2 regions of the Paenibacillus polygoni genome follow, and region 1 is predicted to be linked to the other one. Evidence: riboswitches for the same ligand, from Rfam matches in the RefSeq annotation. Region 1 holds a riboswitch; the other holds the start of a gene.
The links. A riboswitch is a leader RNA that binds a small molecule or an ion and turns the genes downstream of it on or off. The one in region 1 is predicted to bind S-adenosylmethionine.
Positions count from the first base shown of each region.

Region 2: it holds a riboswitch for S-adenosylmethionine, as region 1 does, so the genes downstream of both, metA (homoserine O-acetyltransferase MetA) here and QPK24_RS19950 (methionine ABC transporter ATP-binding protein) in region 1, are expected to answer to the same signal.

Region 1 covers NZ_CP127162.1:4,170,206-4,179,875, forward strand. Annotated here, with positions in the region: gene QPK24_RS19940 (MetQ/NlpA family ABC transporter substrate-binding protein) at 1-792, opposite strand, end outside; gene QPK24_RS19945 (methionine ABC transporter permease) at 842-1,510, opposite strand; gene QPK24_RS19950 (methionine ABC transporter ATP-binding protein) at 1,497-2,522, opposite strand; SAM riboswitch class I at 2,624-2,756, opposite strand; gene QPK24_RS19955 (Cthe_2314 family HEPN domain-containing protein) at 2,873-3,592, opposite strand; gene QPK24_RS19960 (UbiD family decarboxylase) at 3,651-5,426, opposite strand; gene QPK24_RS19965 (COX15/CtaA family protein) at 5,588-6,532, opposite strand; gene QPK24_RS19970 (thioredoxin family protein) at 6,797-7,141, opposite strand; gene QPK24_RS19975 (DUF2515 family protein) at 7,284-8,594, shown strand; gene QPK24_RS19980 (putative polysaccharide biosynthesis protein) at 8,637-9,670, opposite strand, start outside.
Region 2 covers NZ_CP127162.1:1,492,971-1,502,640, forward strand. Annotated here, with positions in the region: gene QPK24_RS07210 (bifunctional adenosylcobinamide kinase/adenosylcobinamide-phosphate guanylyltransferase) at 1-335, shown strand, start outside; gene QPK24_RS07215 (cob(I)yrinic acid a,c-diamide adenosyltransferase) at 348-917, shown strand; gene QPK24_RS07220 (RluA family pseudouridine synthase) at 914-1,873, shown strand; gene QPK24_RS07225 (arsenate reductase family protein) at 1,920-2,279, shown strand; gene QPK24_RS07230 (5'-3' exonuclease) at 2,412-3,311, shown strand; gene QPK24_RS07235 (MOSC domain-containing protein) at 3,657-4,142, shown strand; gene QPK24_RS07240 (ROK family protein) at 4,165-5,046, shown strand; gene QPK24_RS07245 (HRDC domain-containing protein) at 5,207-6,211, shown strand; gene corA (magnesium/cobalt transporter CorA) at 6,396-7,331, opposite strand; SAM riboswitch class I at 7,760-7,890, shown strand; gene metA (homoserine O-acetyltransferase MetA) at 8,035-8,952, shown strand; gene QPK24_RS07260 (aminotransferase class I/II-fold pyridoxal phosphate-dependent enzyme) at 8,983-9,670, shown strand, end outside.

The DNA.
Region 1 (9,670 bases):
TTTGATTTCATCGGAATTCAGAGCAGCATTAAGCTTTTGTACAGCTTCATCGTTCTGATTGTTCTCACGAGCGACAAGCACGTTCGCATAAGGAGAATCTTCATCTTCAATGAACAAAGCATCCTCAAGTGGATTTAAATCAGCTTCAAGTGCATAGTTCACGTTGATTACAGCGAGATCTACTTCACCCAGTTGTCTTGGAAGCATAGCTGCGTCCAGTTCAACGATTTTCACATTTTTCGGATTCTCTGCAATGTCACTGATTTTAGACTCTACATTCGTGTTGTCTTTCAGTTTAATAATACCGTTTTTATCAAGTAACATCAGGGCACGACCACCGTTAGTAGCATCATTAGGGATGGCGATCTTTGCACCCTCTTTTAATTCATCTGCAGTTTTAACTGTGTTAGAATAAGCTCCAATAGGTTCTACATGAACATTGTTAAGAGCTACCAAGTTCAAACCGCGTTTTTCATTTTCATCATTCAGATACGGCTTGTGTTGGAAGAAGTTCGCATCCAGCTGGTTTTGAGACAGCTGTAAATTAGGCTGTACATAATCGTTAAAGATGGTGATCTCAAGATCAATACCTTCTTCTGCGAGGATCGGCTTTACTTGCTCCAAAATCTCAGCATGCGGTACAGGTGATGCTCCTACTCGAAGGGTGACTCTTTTATCTGTCTGACCGCTATCGCCATTTCCTGTCGTATCCTTACCAGCAGAATCATTTCCACATGCAGCTAGAACTAGTACCAATGCGAGTGTAAGACCAGACAATAACCATTTTTTCATCGTTAAACCCTCCTATTTATAGTAAATCCCTATCTCTTAAAGAAAATTGCTATTTACGTGTAAAATGTTTGACTAATCTGTCCCCTGCCATCTGCAGGACTTGTACCAGAATAATCATTACAATAACGGCAACAATCATCACTTCTCGTTCATACCTGTAATATCCATAGTTAATGGCCAGCGCACCCAGTCCCCCGCCGCCAACCATCCCGGCCATTGCGGTGTAGGATATGAGGGTAACCACCGTGATTGTAATCCCTGCAAATAAACCAGGAAGAGCTTCAGGCATGAGCACCTTCATGATAATCTGCCCCGTGGAAGCCCCCATCGCCTGTGATGCTTCGATAACACCCTTGTCTACTTCGCGCAGAGAAGTCTCTACGAGCCTTGCAAAGAAAGGTGCTGCACCTACCACGAGCGGCGGGATTGTTCCCACAACCCCGATTGTTGTGCTAACCAGCGCTTTTGTGATCGGAAGCATGGCAACAATCAGAATAATAAAAGGAACTGATCGCAAAATATTTACGATAAAAGAAAGCACAGTGTATATGACACGATTCGGCATAGAAGCAGATCGTGAAGTTAGAAAGAGAATAATACCCACCGGCAGTCCAATAATAAAAGTAAAGATACCCGATACAAGCAGCATACTTAGTGTTTCTAAGGTAGCTTTTTGAATCTCATCCCAGTTAATGACGGAAAAATCAAGACCCACTATTCAGCACCTCCACTTCAAGACCTTGCGAAGTCAAGGATTCAACCGTTTTTAATATCTGTTCAGGATGTCCCTCTAATCGAACCATCAACTGACCATACGGCATCTGCTTAATTGTAGAGATTGTTCCTTGCAAGATTGCAAAATCCACTCCGGTTTGCCGCACCGTCTGCGATAAAATCGAATCATAGGTTTTACTCCCAAGAAAAGTGATTTTTACCGTTTGTGAATGTTCTAAATGCGTAGCCTGAATGGCTTCCTCCATTAAATCGCTAACTTCCGTTTCACGTAAAATAAATTCTTGGGTAACAGGATGTTGCGGTTTGAGGAATACTTCTGCAACTGGTCCTTCTTCCACAATCCCGCCTTGATGAATAACAGCCACCCGGTCACAGATGGTCTGAATTACATGCATCTCATGGGTGATGAGTACAATCGTAAGATTGTACTTCTGATTAATATCAAGCAAGAGCTTAAGTATGGAGTTCGTTGTCTGCGGATCAAGCGCTGAGGTGGCTTCATCACACAGCAGAACTTGAGGATCGCTTGCAAGCGCCCTTGCAATACCGACACGCTGTTTTTGCCCTCCGGACAGTTGAGAAGGATATTTGTTACTGTGGTTGGTGAGTCCCACGAGTTCAAGTAATTCCTTCACCTTTTGATCGACTTTCTTGTTGTCCGTTTTTACTAAACGCAGCGGGAATGCAATATTCTCATAAACGGTGGCAGAACTCAGCAGATTAAAATGCTGAAAAATCATCCCTATTTTGCGCCGCTGCGCTTGAAGTTGTGATTTATTTAATTTCGTCATATTAATACCGTCCACATAAACATCACCTGATGTTGGACGCTCTAATAAGTTAATCAACCGAATCAGTGTACTTTTCCCTGCTCCGGAATGACCGATTACACCAAAGATTTCGCCTTTATGAATAGACAAATCAAGCCCAGACAGTGCAGTGGTTACATGCTTTCCTTGTCCATAATCTTTGCGAATATTTTTTAATTCAATCAATACGGTACCTCCTTGCCTTGCGGTCATTCTCATTTTGACTCATAGACACAAAAAACCCCCTTTTTCACAGAAAAAGAGGGCATCAATAGTTAAACGACTCCTTCTCATCTGCCAAGACCAAAACGTATGATCTTGAAGGATTTAGCACCATGTCATCCTATATAGAAAAATAATCTATAAAGAATCGGTTGCCGGGCTTCATAGGGCCTGTCCCTCCGCCACTCTCGATAAGAATGATATGCAGTTATGAATAATGATAATGTCGAATGTTGACGTTTGCTAAACAAATAATTGTTTCAGAAACTTAGTGAAAGTATAAGATATTTCATAACACTTGTCAAAGGAAAATATTAAGAGCGAACCGTTTGTTTTTTCCATGTGCTAATCATGTACTCAAAGGATTCATGTAAACTTCTTGACACGAGATCCACACCAAGTTCCAGATCAGAAGTAAATGCTTTTAGGTCTTCTAGTTTCACTTTCCCATGCAGTGCTTGATGCCTTTGCCATAAATCATCTTGCATCTCCACATTCATATGATGGATCTCTGTATTTCGTCTTTTGCGAAGACGATTCATGGGCTGATGATACTTATCTTTCAAGCTGCTTAGTTGCATGAGAAGTGTCTTATGCTTGGGTTGCCCTTCGAGCTGTTTCAGAACCGTGAAATAGGAAAAATGGGCTTTGATTCTGGAGGTCTCTAAGTGATACCAGTCATCTAGAACATTACCCAGTTTGTCTAAGGTTGCAAACATACGGATGAAGCCGTCCTTGTAAAAGTATACGTACCTGGCATAATCGGCTTTTTCGTCTGGCCCCATATCATCTGTTGATTCCGCATGAACCTTTGCCGCATAAAAAGAAGCTGCATACGAACTTTGCTCGAGCTCATCCAATGAGGTAATGAGTCCACGAGTCCATATTTCCAGTTCACGATAATCATGTGTTGGGTCTGTACTCTCTTTTATTTCTTGCATGAGTAACTGCAACATACGCGCCATTGCATCCATTGCTTCTTTCAAGTATCCCGAGTTCACCCGGGGTGGTTCACCTAATAAAGTACGCAGCATATGAACATCCTCCCTGTACCTCATTTTCCCCCATCCAGGCACTCAGAATCCCTGCTTCTTATTGGACCTTTGCGAAATATGATTTCCAGCGCGAATCGACGAGTTCTACAATATCTTCCCTCGGAATGACTTCTTCAGGGTAACCTGGCTTCATCCGCGCATCAATCACGATCGGCAAGGAGTAACCAATATGATTCCGTTTCACTGAAGTATCTGCATACATGTCACTTGCTGGATTAAAGCGAGTAAATACAGTCCATAAGAAGGACATCTGATTCTTCGCTGTTTCTTGTGCATGATCAACTAGAATGACGAGCGGCCAAGTCTGTTCGAGTGCCCCAAAACGTTCTACAAGCCTGCCTGCAAGTTCTGGTTCTTCTTCGTAAGAAGCTCCCTCTACAAGCAGTACTCCACCGCAATAAGGTCTGATATCGGATATTTCATTCACAAACCCACCCTCGTATGTGCGAGGAAGATCGCGCACTTTCTCTCCAACACCCACTAGGATGGCTTTACTTCCGTGGTTCAGCTTGTGACCGGTATAATCCAGCGTATCATGTGAAGTATGATCAAAAATAAACAGATCCGTCTTGGGATCAAACCGCTCCAGTACCGTTTCAATTAATGTCGTAAAGTTAGATAATTCAATGGCCTGATCGGTTAAAATCAAAAATTTGGTCAATGACAACTGACCTTGTCCAAGTATGCTGAATCCAGAAACTAATGCCTCACGCGAATAGCTTTCCCGCACAACAGCAGAAGCAAGCGCGTGAACTCCGCTTTCCGCATAAGCCCATAAATCTTTCACCGTCGGCATGACAATGGAGTAAGCGGGAGATAATAAGCGCTGTACGAATTCTCCGAGATAATAATCCTCTTGACGTGGTTTACCCACGATCGTCATCGGATAAATTGCATCTTTGCGGTGCCACATCCGCTCCACGTTCAAGATTGGAAACTCATGAGCCAACGAATAATAACCGAAATGATCACCAAATGGCCCTTCCATTCTACGCTCATGAGGCGGCACTATTCCTTTGATTACAAATTCTGCTTCAGCCGGCATGCGGTGTCCCCCGTACGGGTCATCAACCATTTTCAGCTTGTCTCCCATAATCAGAGAAGCCATGAGCAGTTCCGGAAGTTTCTCCGGGACAGGAGCGATTGCAGACGCAATGAGAGCGGGAGGCCCGCCTAGAATGACAGATACCGGTAACCCTTGTCCGCGCTGTTCCGCTTCATGGTAATGGAATCCGCCGCCTTTTTGAATTTGCCAGTGCACACCTGTTGTATGATCATCATAAATCTGAATTCGATACATCCCAAGGTTGTGATCTTTATGATCATCTGGATGTTCTGTATAAACGAGCGGTAATGTTAAGAATGGACCTCCGTCCAGCTGCCAGCTCGTTACCTTCGGAAGCATTTTTAGCGGAGCTTCCGTTTGATTGGCAGATAAAATGGGTGCATCACTTCGCTGCACTGTTTTCAATCCCACTTTTAGCGCCTCTTTAATCAAGCCTCGTTCATTCCAGAGTGCTTTGGGTGTAGGAGGCATAAGCGTTTTCGTTGCACCCACAATGGATTTCATGAGTTCTTCAGGTCTTGGTCCAAATGCCATATCTACTCTGCGGCTCGTGCCGAACATATTCGTGAGTACCGGAAAAGGAGTTCCTTTTACGTTGGTAAATAACAAGGCAGGTCCCTGCTCCTCGATGACACGTCTATGAATTTCTGCTATCTCTAAGTAAGGATCAACAGGCGCGTCGATAATAACAAGGTCTTTTTCCTGTTGTAATTTGGTTACAAACTCACGTAAATTTGAATAAATCAATGTGGAAGATCCCCCTTTATAAAACAAAGCCCTGCGAAATCGAATTCGTGGACTTTGTCATTTACCTATGTAGCCTTCGGACAGGCACCAACCTTTATTGTACACTGTCCGGCTATTTTTTTCCAAGATACAACTATGATAACCATTTATTTAACTGCCGTTTACGAGCGATGAATACCTGCCGGCTTAGCCAGTTTCCATACTACATAACTCATGTAGGCAAGAAGCCCGAACAATATCGAAATAATGGTCATATGAGCAAGTACCACAAACATGTAAATCTCAGGACGATCCATTGTCAGCATCAGGCCTACACCGGACAACACTTGTATAATTACAAGCGAGATTGCGGTAATGCCAAGCATTTGCAACTCCCTGTTTCCTTTATTATAACGATAAGCATAGTAACTGAGGACTGCAATGATGACGACAAGGAAAAATGCAGCAACACGATGCAGGAATGCTACAGCTACGCCGCCTGTGAGTTCAGGAATCACGGCTCCATTACAGAGCGGGAATCCACTGCAGCCGCCTGCAGACTCGGTATGGCTGACGAAAGCCCCTGTATAAACAACGATATAAGAATAAATCATCGTTAGCCACACTAAATTACGAAATTGTTTGCTTACCCGCGGCAGGCTGTCGAACTTAGCGAGTCCGCCAAATTTCTGTTCTTGCCTTGCACCAAGGGTAGTCATCAAGGAACTTGCAAGCGAAATAATGGCAAAACCAAGATGTAGTGCCATAACAGCAGGTACTTGGGAGAATACAACGGCGAGTGCTCCCATCATCCCTTGAATAACAACGAAGAATAATGTTAACAGTGAAAAGATTTGTAGATCACGGCGCTGTTTAGCAAACAGCATAAAGAGTACAAATGTGGTAATGGACAGCAGCCCTGCTGACGTACTGACAATCCGGTGTGAATATTCAATGAGCGAAGCTAGTGTATGTGCAGGCACAAATTCCCCATGACATAATGGCCACTCATTTCCGCAACCAAGTCCCGAATCCGTACGTGTAACTACCCCGCCGCCAAATGTGGCAAAAAACATGAACAGCGTAGTCACAAAACTAAACCATTTTAAAAGTCTGATATGCTTCAACCTTATTCACCTGCAATTATATGATGTGGCGGAAAACTCTCCGCATGCTGATTATATAAGCAATGCTCAGCAACTCTCATTATTATAACGGATAAAAGAATTCGAAACATGAGGGGATTGTGACAATATCTTAACGGCTGTTAAAACGTAACATTTTTCATTGTTTCCCTAGAATCCTACCCTATTTATGGTATTCAGCACAATCCAGCACAAAAAAACACCGCTCTTTTTTAATCAAAAGAACGGTGTTTTATTATGATTACTTTAGCTGCGCAGTGTTTGATACACTTCAACCGCCCGGTTAAGGAATTCTACAATTTCCTCACGTGATTTGCGATTTTTATTTACGAAACGAATGAGCTCGCGTCCATCTGCATAAGCCACAAAACTAGGGATTCCTAGAATGTTCTGTTCCTGACTTAGATCGCCGGTTTGTTCTACATCGACTTCAATCAGAGTAAGCAGCTGAGAAAACTCCTGCTCTACCTCCGGCATGAAGGGATCGATAAATCTGCAGTCTACGCACCAGTCTGCTTTGAAGACAGCGACCGTCAAATTAGAAGATTGGGTTAAAACATCGAATTCCGCTTTAGAATTAATTTTTTTCATCCTTATTCATCCTCTCTAGTATACAGGCTCGTATAGATCTTCTGGTTTAGTGAATCATTCTTGACGAGTGGAAGTCAAATCATTCGTACATACTATTATATAACCAGGCAAAGTCTGTAGCAAAAGAGGAGGCAAGAAAAAGATGAAAAATCAGCAATCTTCTGTCCATTCTTTCAACGCAATATGGCAAATGGTAAAGACCTTGCCTATAACTGCAGCAGAAGTGATTCGCGGTAAACAGGCCGCCATTCGTTCATCGAAACGACTCCGTCATCCGCTTCGTCCGCTCACCTGGCCAGCTTCATCTGCTTCCTGGATACAGAATCAACTGGAACAAACACTTGCCAGTGTACGAGCCAGCGGAGTTCAGCCCGCTTCCATGCGGAGCAGTCAGCTCGATCCTTATAGCGTGGAAGAGCTGGAACTCGTACGCGAGATCATGGAACAAACGCAGCAGCATAATCAAAGTAATCTAACAAGAACGGCTGCTTATTTAGCTTGCTATGAAGCCTATCCGGAACTTCACTGGGCTCTGCTTGCTCATTTGGTATCTCGTAACGGCGGCTACAATATGACCGATTTAAAGAGCGATCTTTTGCATAATGTACTTAAAAGTCAGGATAATAAACAAGTTTATCTTCTCTTAGAACGGTGTAATGCACTTATTTTTCAAGATGCCTATCCGCAGCTGCTGTTATATATGAAAAGCCGAGAAAAAGGCCGAAGCTATTTTCATTTGCTGTCCGAGTTTCATGTGTCTGCCTTTATGAGTCCTTTTTGGGAACAATTCTGGCTTGAACGTAGCAGCGAGGTCTTGACCGTTGGTCTCATTATTAATGAGCAAAATTATATCGAGAACCGGGTCATTCGCAATCCCTATTATCAGCATCATGTCATGGCTACTCTCTCTTTTCGTTCCCATGAACTGGCTGGGCTTAATCATATTATTATCCCGCTGGGTGTGGATCAGGAATTGGTCGGTTTGACGATGAATCATTTCAATAAACTGCATGAACGGATTGAGTTCGGCAAAGCTCTGTATGCCCTGTTATTCGGGTATTCGCAAGTACTAGAGAGAGCAGCCACCTTTTCTAAAGAAATACCTCATGAAGGTTCGCGAAGTGAATATTGGCCTAAATATTACACTTCCCTATATGGTCAGAAACGAGAGGAACCCCTTCTCACAGCTGCACTAAGTAATAAAGAGATGCTTTCTAGAGACAACAAAATATATAGTCCTACCTTATATAAAGCTTGGTATGATATGCCTTATGAGAAAATAACTCGTGAAGACTGGCTTACGCATACCTCTCATACAGATACACTCGGTCACCTCAACCTTCCAAGGAGACCACGTATATTTGATGTGAGTTACCGGCACCGGTTCGCTCTATGGAAACTTGGCATTGTTCATGATCTGAACGAAATAAGAAACACCAATAAGATTCTATAAAAAAAGAACGAAGCCCTTTAAAGAGCTATCGTTCTTTTTACCTTATCCTCTGCTGCCTTGCTTATTACCTCGCTGTAATCTCATCAAAGGCCGAAGCACCTTCTGAATGATCCGCGGATAGTTCGCAAGCTCGTCCTGACGAAGTACGCGCATGGCAATAAGCAGAACAAAATAACTGATGACTACCGCGACTCCAACGATGATACAGTTTATTAAAAATGCCACTCTCGCAGGCATCATATCTACCATAGACAGCCCAAGCTGATGAAGTCCATATCCAATCGCACTGGATATAATAACGGTAATCAGAAAGCCAATCCATCTCTTACCGAGAATGGAGAAAGCAACTGTCTTTTTAAGAACACGAATGTTGAGAAGTGTGATCACAAAGAAAGCAAGCCCCGTTGAGATAATGATTCCATAGATTCCAAAGAACTGAGCAAGGATAAAGCTGGAGAACAACTTCACCATAATTCCGATAAACACGGTTACCATGGTAATTCTTGGTTTACCGATACCCAGTAGAATGGAGTTGGAAGTCATCATTGTAATTTGAAAAATTGTCCCGAACGTCAACATAGCAACAATTCCGCTGCCATCCAAACTACTAAACAAAAGTCCATTAATTGAATAAGCAGCTACACAGAGAGCAATCACCATCGGCATCCCTGTCATGATCGCGATCCGCATAGCGAGGGTCACTTGATTACGCAGATGAACTTCATCTTTTCTTGCAAATGCTGCCGAGATAATAGGGATCAATGATGTACTGAGTGCAATCGCCAGGATCGGCGGAATTCCCGCAACAGGCTGAGCCCGGTTTGTCAAAATACCAAGTATCGTCGTAGCCGTATCTGAGCCGACCTGACCGCTGATCAGAGGTTTAATAATGGATGAATCAATAAAGTTAACGGCAGGTACAGCTAATGATGACAATACGATCGGTATAGAAAGTGTGAAAATATCACGGTAGATCCGGGACAACGGAATTTGCGCCGTTTGCAGATCATGGAGACCAAGTTCTCGGTCTTTTCGAATCTGTTTCCGAGTAAAATACAGCATTACTGCGAATGCAC
Region 2 (9,670 bases), 2.3 Mb from region 1:
AATCTAACTTGTTCCGTGCGGATCGTCGAATTGTTATTATTGATAGTTTGACCAGCTGGATGATGAGTGAATGGAGAAACTGTTGGAATAGTGCGGATCAAGCTCGTATTATAGCAAGGTTGGAGAAATTAAAGGAAGTTATTTTATCTTATCAGGGATTACTGCTGATTATTACTAACGAAATGCAGGGGAGTTTTCATCCTTCTGAGGAGGAAAAACAATTCATTTCTTCAATGGCTGAGATGAATCGTATAATTGCAGTCAGAAGCGACCAAGTGTTTCAGCTCACTTCGGGCATTGCAAGCGAGATCAGCAGGAACAAAATCAGATATTAAGTGGAGGATATAATGAAGATCTATACTAAATCAGGTGATAAAGGACAGACTTCGGTAATTGGAGCAAGAGTATCAAAAGACGATGACCGGGTCGAGGCTTATGGCACGATTGATGAACTGAATAGTTTTGTCGGTCAGGCCATCAGTATCATAACGAACGAAGAAAAATATGAGGACTTGAAAGAAGAACTGGAGACCATTCAGCAGGAATTATTTGATTGCGGATCAGATCTTGCTTTTGTCAAACTAGAAGAAGGAAATTATAAAGTGTCTGGTGATATGGCAGAACGTTTAGAACAGTGGATCGATCTTCATCAAGCGGAAAATCCACAAATCGAACGTTTTATTATTCCGGGAGGGTGTGCTTTATCTTCTGCACTTCATGTGTGCCGTACCGTAAGCCGGAGAGCAGAACGCCGAGTCGTAACGCTTGGGTCTCACACTGAAATTAATCCTAGCGTCAGACTATATATGAATCGTCTGTCTGATTACTTTTTTGTAATCGCCCGTACGGCAAATGTTCGTGCTGAAGTTCCCGATGTTGAATATCTTCGCAGCAAAAAGGTGTTTCGAAGCAAATGATGTCTTACTATGATCCTATTGTGTATGTTGTTCTTCCAGAAGATGAAGGGATGCTTCTAAAAACGGTTTTGCAAAACAGATTAGGAGTTTCCCGCAAATTAATGTCCAAAGTGAAACTGACCGAATATGGAATTCAATTAAATGGTCAGCGTGTCTATATCAGCGAGAAAGTAAAGGGCGGAGATCGAATTGAACTTCGAATGGAGAAAGAGACTTCGGAAGATATTTTACCGGAACCGATTCCTTTTGATATCCTATATGAGGATGCGCATCTGCTCGTTGTGAATAAACCTGCTGGACTTATTGTACATCCAACAAGTGGTCACTATACGGGCACTCTTGCCAATGGAGTGGTACATTACTGGCAGGAAAAAGGTGAACAGGTGCGTTTTAGACCTGTCCACAGGCTGGATCAAGACACCTCAGGAGTGCTGTGTATTGCAAAGAACCCATACGTGCATCAACATATCTCCGAGCAAATGATACAAGGAACGGTAGATAAGTATTATACAGCGATTGTGCATGGTTATCCTGAACCTGCAGAAGGAATTATTGACGGACCTATTGACCGAGACCCACTAGAGCCGCATCGCCGGATCGTTACACCGGATGGTTATCCAGCTCGCACATTGTATCATATCGTGGAACGTTATCCACATGGAAGCATGGTGCAAATAAAGCTTGAGAGTGGACGAACCCACCAAATCAGGGTGCATATGAGTTCAATTGGTTGTCCGCTTATAGGAGATACCTTTTATAGTGCTGATCAGCTGACACATGTTGAATTTAACCGTGAACAGGCACGGCTAACGGATACATGGATAAATAGACAGGCTTTACATGCCAGCAAGCTCTCTTTAACACACCCGCTTTCGGGGGAAAGAGTGACATTTACTGCGGATTTACCAGCAGATATGGCACAGTTAAAAGCACAACTTGAACAATCGCAAGATTAACAAAGATCATAACAATAGAGCTATCGATGTAGGAGGACCGTAGTATATGAGTAAACTCACCGTATATCAATATGCGAAATGCGGCACTTGCCGTAAAGCAGTAAAATGGCTGGAGGCAGCTGGACATGATCTAACGCAAATTCCAATTTTTGAAGAGCCGCCTACAGTAGAGGAATTAGCATCCCTTGTTGAAAACAGCGGACTAGAGCTGAAAAAGTTTTTCAATACAAGTGGAGAAGTCTATAAGGAAATGAATCTTAAGGACCAGCTAAAAGGAATGAGCAGAGAAGAACAGTTACAACTGTTGGCCTCTAACGGCAGACTGATTAAACGTCCGATTGTGACGGACGGAAGCAAGGTAACCGTTGGTTTCAAAGAAGAACAATTTCAAGAAACTTGGGGTTGACCTGATCACCCCTTTTTAGAAGCGTGACTTTGGTATGCTTTCCAGTGTTTTATCCCCAAACCTAGTGCAGCCTGTGCTATAATACAGGTATTATAAATATAGGTATGGAATAGAACAGGAGCGTTATCATAAGTGAGTAATGAAACAAAAGAACAACAATCGGTATTGATCGTCGACGGTATGGCCGTCTTATTTCGTGCGTATTTTGCTACAGCTGCTGGCGGGTATATTCGTCGTACAAAAGACGGGCTGGCCACAAATGCAGTTTATGGCTTTATTCGGTATTTTTGGGATGCAGTTCAGACATTTAACCCGACACATGTGGTATGCTGCTGGGATTTAGGTGGAGGAACTTTCCGAGGCGAGCATTATGCGGCATATAAGGGGAATCGTCCGGAAGCGCCGGAAGATTTAATTCCTCAGTTTACCATGATTCAAGAAGTAATGGAGAGTCTCGGTATTCCAAACATTAGTGCTCCAGGTTATGAAGCTGACGATTGTATTGGAACGTTAAGTCGTCTATATAGCGAAGATCTTGGTATGAATGTGATGATTCTGTCTGGAGATCACGATCTTCTTCAGCTTGTAAATGATCGTACCAGTGTGATTATAATGAAAAAAGGGCATGGTAATTATAAAGTATATACTCCTGATTCCCTATATGAGGAGAAGGGGCTGCGTCCTCGTCAAATCATTGATATGAAGGGGCTTATGGGGGATGCAAGTGATAATTACCCGGGCGTTCGAGGAATTGGCGAAAAAACAGCGATGAAGCTAGTTCAAGAGTATGAATCGATTGAAGGGATTCTTGAACATCTGGATGAACTTAGTCCTTCTATTCGCAAGAAGATTGAGAATGACTTGGAGATGTTACATCTATCTCGCAAATTGGCTGAGATCCATTTGGAAGTTCCCGTTGCTTGTTCTCTGGAAAGTTGTGTTCTAAGTTTAGACCATCATCAGGTTATTGCGAAATTTGAAGAGCTTGAAATGAAAAGCTTGTGTTCACTGATCGGGGTTGCGATTAGTTAAAGATAGAATGAGATACGGAAGATTCTTTTCCGTATCTTTTTTTGTGTATTTAGGCATTGACCTAAAACCGATTTCGGGGGATGATTAGATAAAGCCGGATCCTATCCTTATAAAGCGATAATTAACTTCTTGGTATCTAGAAAAAATGGAGGCGTTACCATTGAATGATATAGAGTCAGTTTTATATCGGATCGTATCTCTGAACGTGGGAACCAAGAAACGGATGAAAAGCGGCAGGCAAGAGTTTTATTCAGCCATCGATAAACATCCTGTTTCAGATCGTATATATTTATCAAAACAGGGTTTGCCCGTGATGAACAGGCTGATCTGATACACCATGGAGGCGTGGATAAGGCCGTATGTGTATTTGACTATCTTGCCTATCCTTCGTATGAAGCTTTTTTGGGACAAAACTTACAGCCAGGTGCATTTGGTGAGAATATTACGGTATCCGGCTGCAGTGAGCAGGACACATATATCGGTGATATATGGAAGCTTGGAGAAGCAACAGTACAAGTGAGTCAGCCGCGCGAACCTTGTTTTAAACTAGGTGTGAAACACAACAATAAGGAGCTTCCTTTGAAGTTTCAAACCACTGGAATTACAGGGTACTATTTTCGAGTGCTGGAAGAAGGATATGTCTCTGCTGAAAGTGAACTTGTTCTCTATTCACGTGCAGTAAGCAGTGTAAGTGTAATGGAGGCAAACTACATTATGCATCAGAATAAAGATGATGTTCATGCAGTACATAAGCTTCTTTCTGTGGATTCTCTATCAGCGAGCTGGAAATCCACACTGACAAAAAGATGGGAAAAGCAACAACTCAACTAGAATCATACGAAAGGGTGTTAATGTGCGAGTATTAGGTGCTATTGAAGCTGGTGGAACAAAATTTGTATGCGGGATCGGTAATGAAGAGGGTGAAATTTTTGAAAGGGTTAGTTTTCCGACCACAACGCCTGAAGAAACGATGGCCCAAGTGATTGCTTATTTTGAAGACAAGAAATTCGATGCACTTGGTGTAGGTTCCTTTGGACCAATCGATCCCATTAAGAATAGTCCTACCTATGGACATATTACGACAACACCTAAACCGTTTTGGGGCGGTTATGATATGATTGGCAAGCTAAAAGAACACTTTGATGTACCTATGAATTTCGATACAGATGTAAATGGAGCTGCGCTTGGTGAGTATACTTGGGGCGCTGCAAAGGGATTAGACAGCTGTATTTACATCACTGTCGGTACGGGAATCGGCGCAGGAGCCGTTGTTGGAGGACAACTGGTTCATGGTCTATCACATCCCGAAATGGGACATATCAGTGTAAGACGCCATCCGAATGATACCTTTGAAGGCTTCTGTCCATTTCATGCTGATTGTCTTGAAGGGATGGCAGCCGGGCCTGCGATCCTTAAACGCTGGGGAAAAGCTGGCGCGGAACTGGCGGCCGATCATCCGGCTTGGGAGATGGAAGCTTATTATTTGGCTCAGGCTTTGGTCAATTATGTACTTATACTTTCACCGCAAAAAATTATTATGGGCGGCGGTGTAATGAAACAGGAGCAATTGTTCCCTGAGATTAGACGCCAATTGAAGACACTCTTAGGGGGATATGTACAACATCCGAGTATTACCGAACACATCGATCAGTATGTCGTGTATCCGGAACTCGGAGACAATGCGGGTATTTGCGGTTCACTCGCTCTTGCCAAGCTGGCATTAGAAGAACTATAAAAAGTAGTTTGAAATTATTTACATTTATGATATAGTATTCGGTAACAGAACAGCGCGGAGTTACATGAGGAAGCACCTCTCTCACATGGATATGTGAGAGAGGTGCTTTTTTGCGTGTTACTTTTGTACTGTCTGATTTTGAGAGAAGGCTGGGAAGAGGATGAATATTGTATTTATGAATCAATTATCTGTAACTTCAGAGCAGAGCGAAGCAAAGTATGCACGGTTATGGATAGGGGAAGAAGAAGACTTGTGGCAGCTTGGCTGGAGCAGTATGAATACGGGGGAAGAACAGGTCGATATTTGGTATGAGGGCGGTTCTTGGAATGAGCTATTGCATATCTATCGTTTTCAGCTGGCAATCAAGATGAGTGAAGGCTACAGGCCGCTTATTGACGGCATATTTCATGAAACCGAAGAAGTGAAACAGCGAAATCAGCATACGCAGAAACTACAATGTTATAGCGAACTATATAGTCGTGAAGAGTTATATCAAGCTTTATGTATATGGCGGCGAAAGAAAGCATCAACGGAGCGCAAAGCGCCTTATTTTATCGCGAGTAATCGATTGCTTCGGATGATTAGCACCTTTGTGCCTCATACCTTGGAAGAATTGCGGGAATTACCTGGTGTAGGTGAGAATAAGTTGGCTGAATATGGCGAGGAATTGCTGGAAATCACCACGAAAGAAACAAGAGAACATGGTTTCCCGCTTAATTGGGTAGCTACAAAGCTGTCGGAAGAAGAATATGAGTCATGGAATTATCGGCAAAAAGAGCAAAAGTATAAACAGGAGCTGGAAAAATTCAATCTAAAGAAATCCGTTCTAACAGGGATAGTTGAGGGTCAGTCTCTTGATGATCTCAGTACACTTACAGGTGTCAACCGTAGAGAACTCGTTGATTTTCTGGAGGAACTTGATAAGAGTGGTTATGATACAGAGATACTGATCGGAAAAGAACTAACATGGATGACAGATGATGAGCAAGAGCTGATCTGGAATGCTTATGATGAGCTGGGAACAAGCTTTTTAAAGCCTGTATTACACCGAGTGTATGGTGAAGATCCTGCAGGAGCCGGCTCCCTTGATCAATTGTATGAGCGGCTGCGTATGGTTCGTATTCGTTACCGGAGACAGACGGAGACAAGCAAACAGGTTGGATAAAAGGAGGAAGGTCACGATACATATAACTTCTGTAAATAACTCAGTCTGAGGATATAAAAAGGCAGGGTGGATTATATAGCAAAGGTTCCTCCACAAATGAAGGAACCTTTGCTATATATGATATTTAGATGAAGATTAGATGAAGAATTAGTGATAATATCGGTGAAAGTGATCGCTAAAATTTCTAAATCCAATCTTTTTTACGGAATATCAGGTACATCGTGATCCCAAGCGCTGCTATAATTCCAATGACGATAAAATATGAATATTCATAATCGAGCTCAGGCATATTTTTAAAGTTCATTCCATAGATCCCGGTAATCAGTGTGAGCGGCATAAATACGGTAGTTATGGCCGTAAATACACGCATGATCTCATTCGCCCGGTTGGAAATACTCGACTGATAAGCTTCTCGTAAGTTGCCCATCAAATCCCGATACGTATCAAATGTTTCTGATATTTTTACTGCATTCTCATAAATATCACTAAAATATTTTTGCAATTGATCATCAATGAGACGCAGATCTTTTTTATTCAGTGTATTAATGACTTCTTTTTGAGGACCAAGCCCCTTCTTGAGCCATAAAATCTCACTCCTGAGACCAATAATTTCATTCAGATGACTTTTCTTGGTATGCATTAAAATATCTTCTTCCAGCTTTTCAATTCTTGCTTCCAGCCGGTCACCTACTGTGAAATAGTTATCTACAATGGAATCAATGAGCAGATATAAGAAACGATCGGGCGAATTAACTTCCTGTTCCCAGAGGATCGGTTTCAGGGTCCGCAGTTCATTTACCTTCTGCTTCGTTACCGTAATAATATAATGTCTACCGAGGAAGACGTTGACCGCACGTAAAAATATTTCCTCGTCATCAAAACGGATGCTATTCACAACGATAAAATAATGACTTTCATAAATTTCGAGCTTCGGACGCTGCTCTTCGTCACTCAGACAGTCTTCTACTGCAAGATCGTGCATGTGAAAAGTGGGCTGAAGAACGGCAAGATCGTCTACATCCGCATCGATCCAGTAAAAGCCTTCTTCAGGTGGAGTCAGTGTATCTTCAATATGATCAAGCGAAGTAAAAACTCCTTGGTTAACATATCTAATCTTCATTTGAACCACTCCTTAAGTAAACTCCCGGAATTTAAGCGGGACAAGCTGAATAACTAAGGAATGTGAACATCAGTGCCGACAATAGGTACAAAGAGGGCAAACATCAGAAATTACGCGTCCCGTTAGCCGGCAAGCTGATGGTACATCCTATGCTGTTATAATCATTCGGCTGCCAGTCAGGCCTCGGGTCGCCGTCCATTTTTGTCACCCCATTATGTTTAAATTGACACTGATTCTTAGTATAACGCGCTATATTTCAGCAATCAAGATAAAATGTTTATGACCTATCTTATGTCCAGATTTTCATAGAGGTGACTTGTTTTTTAAGAATGTTATAAATCCAGTTCTTGACGGAAACCTACCTCATGCTATAGAGTAATGGTAACAATTAGTGAATTGTTCTTTATTGTAAAATTAAATACAGCGAAATCTTATCAAGAGTGGTGGAGGGACTGGCCCTTAGAAGCCACAGCAACCGGCGAGCAATCGCACGGTGCTAATTCTTGCTATTTAAGTTATATGCCGATTTTGGACTATAACTTGAATTGAGAGATGAGAGAGGAGCATTACCGTATACGGATGAACGGCCTTTCTCGAGTGTAATGGGATAGGTCGTTTTTTTATCTTCCACGGGAATAAATTCGCTTCCTTACTAACCTCTCACTCTATTATCCAACAAAACGTTTTTAAGGAGGAATTACCCTTGCCCATTAAGATCCCTGATACTTTACCAGCTAAAGAAATTCTCGCAGGTGAGAATATTTTTGTTATGGATGAGACGCATGCTTTCAAACAAGATATTCGCCCTCTACGTATTGGCATTCTCAATTTGATGCCTACGAAAGAGACCACGGAGACCCAGTTACTTCGTCTCATTGGCAATACACCTCTTCAAGTGGATGTCATTCTAATTCATCCAAAATCGCATGTTTCAAAAAATACATCTCAAGAATATCTCGATATGTTTTACAAAACGTTTGATGAAGTAAAGGATCTGCGCTTTGATGGGCTGATCATTACGGGTGCCCCGGTAGAACAGATGGAATTTGAAGAAGTGACATACTGGGAAGAAATTCAGCAGATTTTTAACTGGTCCAAAGCGAATGTGACTTCTACAATGCATATCTGTTGGGCTTCACAAGCAGGGCTGTATCACCATTTTAATGTACCCAAAGTGGCCCTTCCTGAAAAATGCTTCGGTGTGTTTTCACACACGCTAAGTAAATCACATGTAAAACTCCTTCGAGGATTTGATGAGTTATTTCTTGCTCCTCATTCTCGTCATACCGAAGTACGGCGAGAAGATATTGAGAAAGTGGCGGGGCTTGATATTTTATCAGAGTCAGAAGAAGCGGGAGTATACATTGTGGCAAGTGAGGATGGCAAACAGATCTTTGTGACAGGGCATTCCGAATATGATCCGTTATCCTTAAAGTGGGAATATGACCGCGATAAGGAGAGAGGATTAGATGTGAAACTGCCTGAGAACTATTTTCCGAATGATGATCCGAGCAAGGTACCGTTGTCCAGCTGGAGAGCACATGCAAACTTATTGTTCTCGAACTGGCTTAACTACTATGTTTACCAAGCAACACCCTATGACCTTGAAACACAAAAATAGTCTATATATATATAAGGGGGATATCACATTATGGAAAACAAGCTGAAATTAGAAAGTAAGCTCGCACAAATAGGATCAATTAAAGAACCTGTAACGGGAGCCATCAATTTTCCAATCTATCAATCGACTGCATTTAGACATCCTGAACTGGGAAAAAGCACGGGATTTGATTACATACGTACGACAAACCCAACTCGAAAAGTATTAGAAGAAGCTGCAGCTGAACTGGAATCAGGGGATGCAGGTTTTGCCTGCAGTTCCGGTATGGCGGCCATCATGACGATTTTCGCTAAGTTTGGGCAAGGGGACCACCTGATCATTTCACTTGATCTATATGGGGGAACATACCGTCTTGTAGAGCGAATTCTAGCTAAGAATGGAATTACTGCAAGTTATGTAGACACGAACGATTTAGAGGCTCTTGAGAAGGTGCGCCAAGAAAATACAAAAGCGATTTTTATTGAAACTCCGACAAATCCGCTGATGATGATCACAGATATTAAAGAAGTCTGTACATGGGCTAGAAAACACGAAATTTTAACCATTGTAGATAATACGCTGCTTACTCCATTTTTTCAGCGCCCGCTTGAACTTGGTGCAGATATCGTAATGCACAGTGCTACGAAATATCTTGGTGGGCATAACGATGTACTGGCAGGTCTTATTGTGACAAAAGGCAAAGAAATCTCGGAAGAGATCGCTTTTCTCCATAATTCGA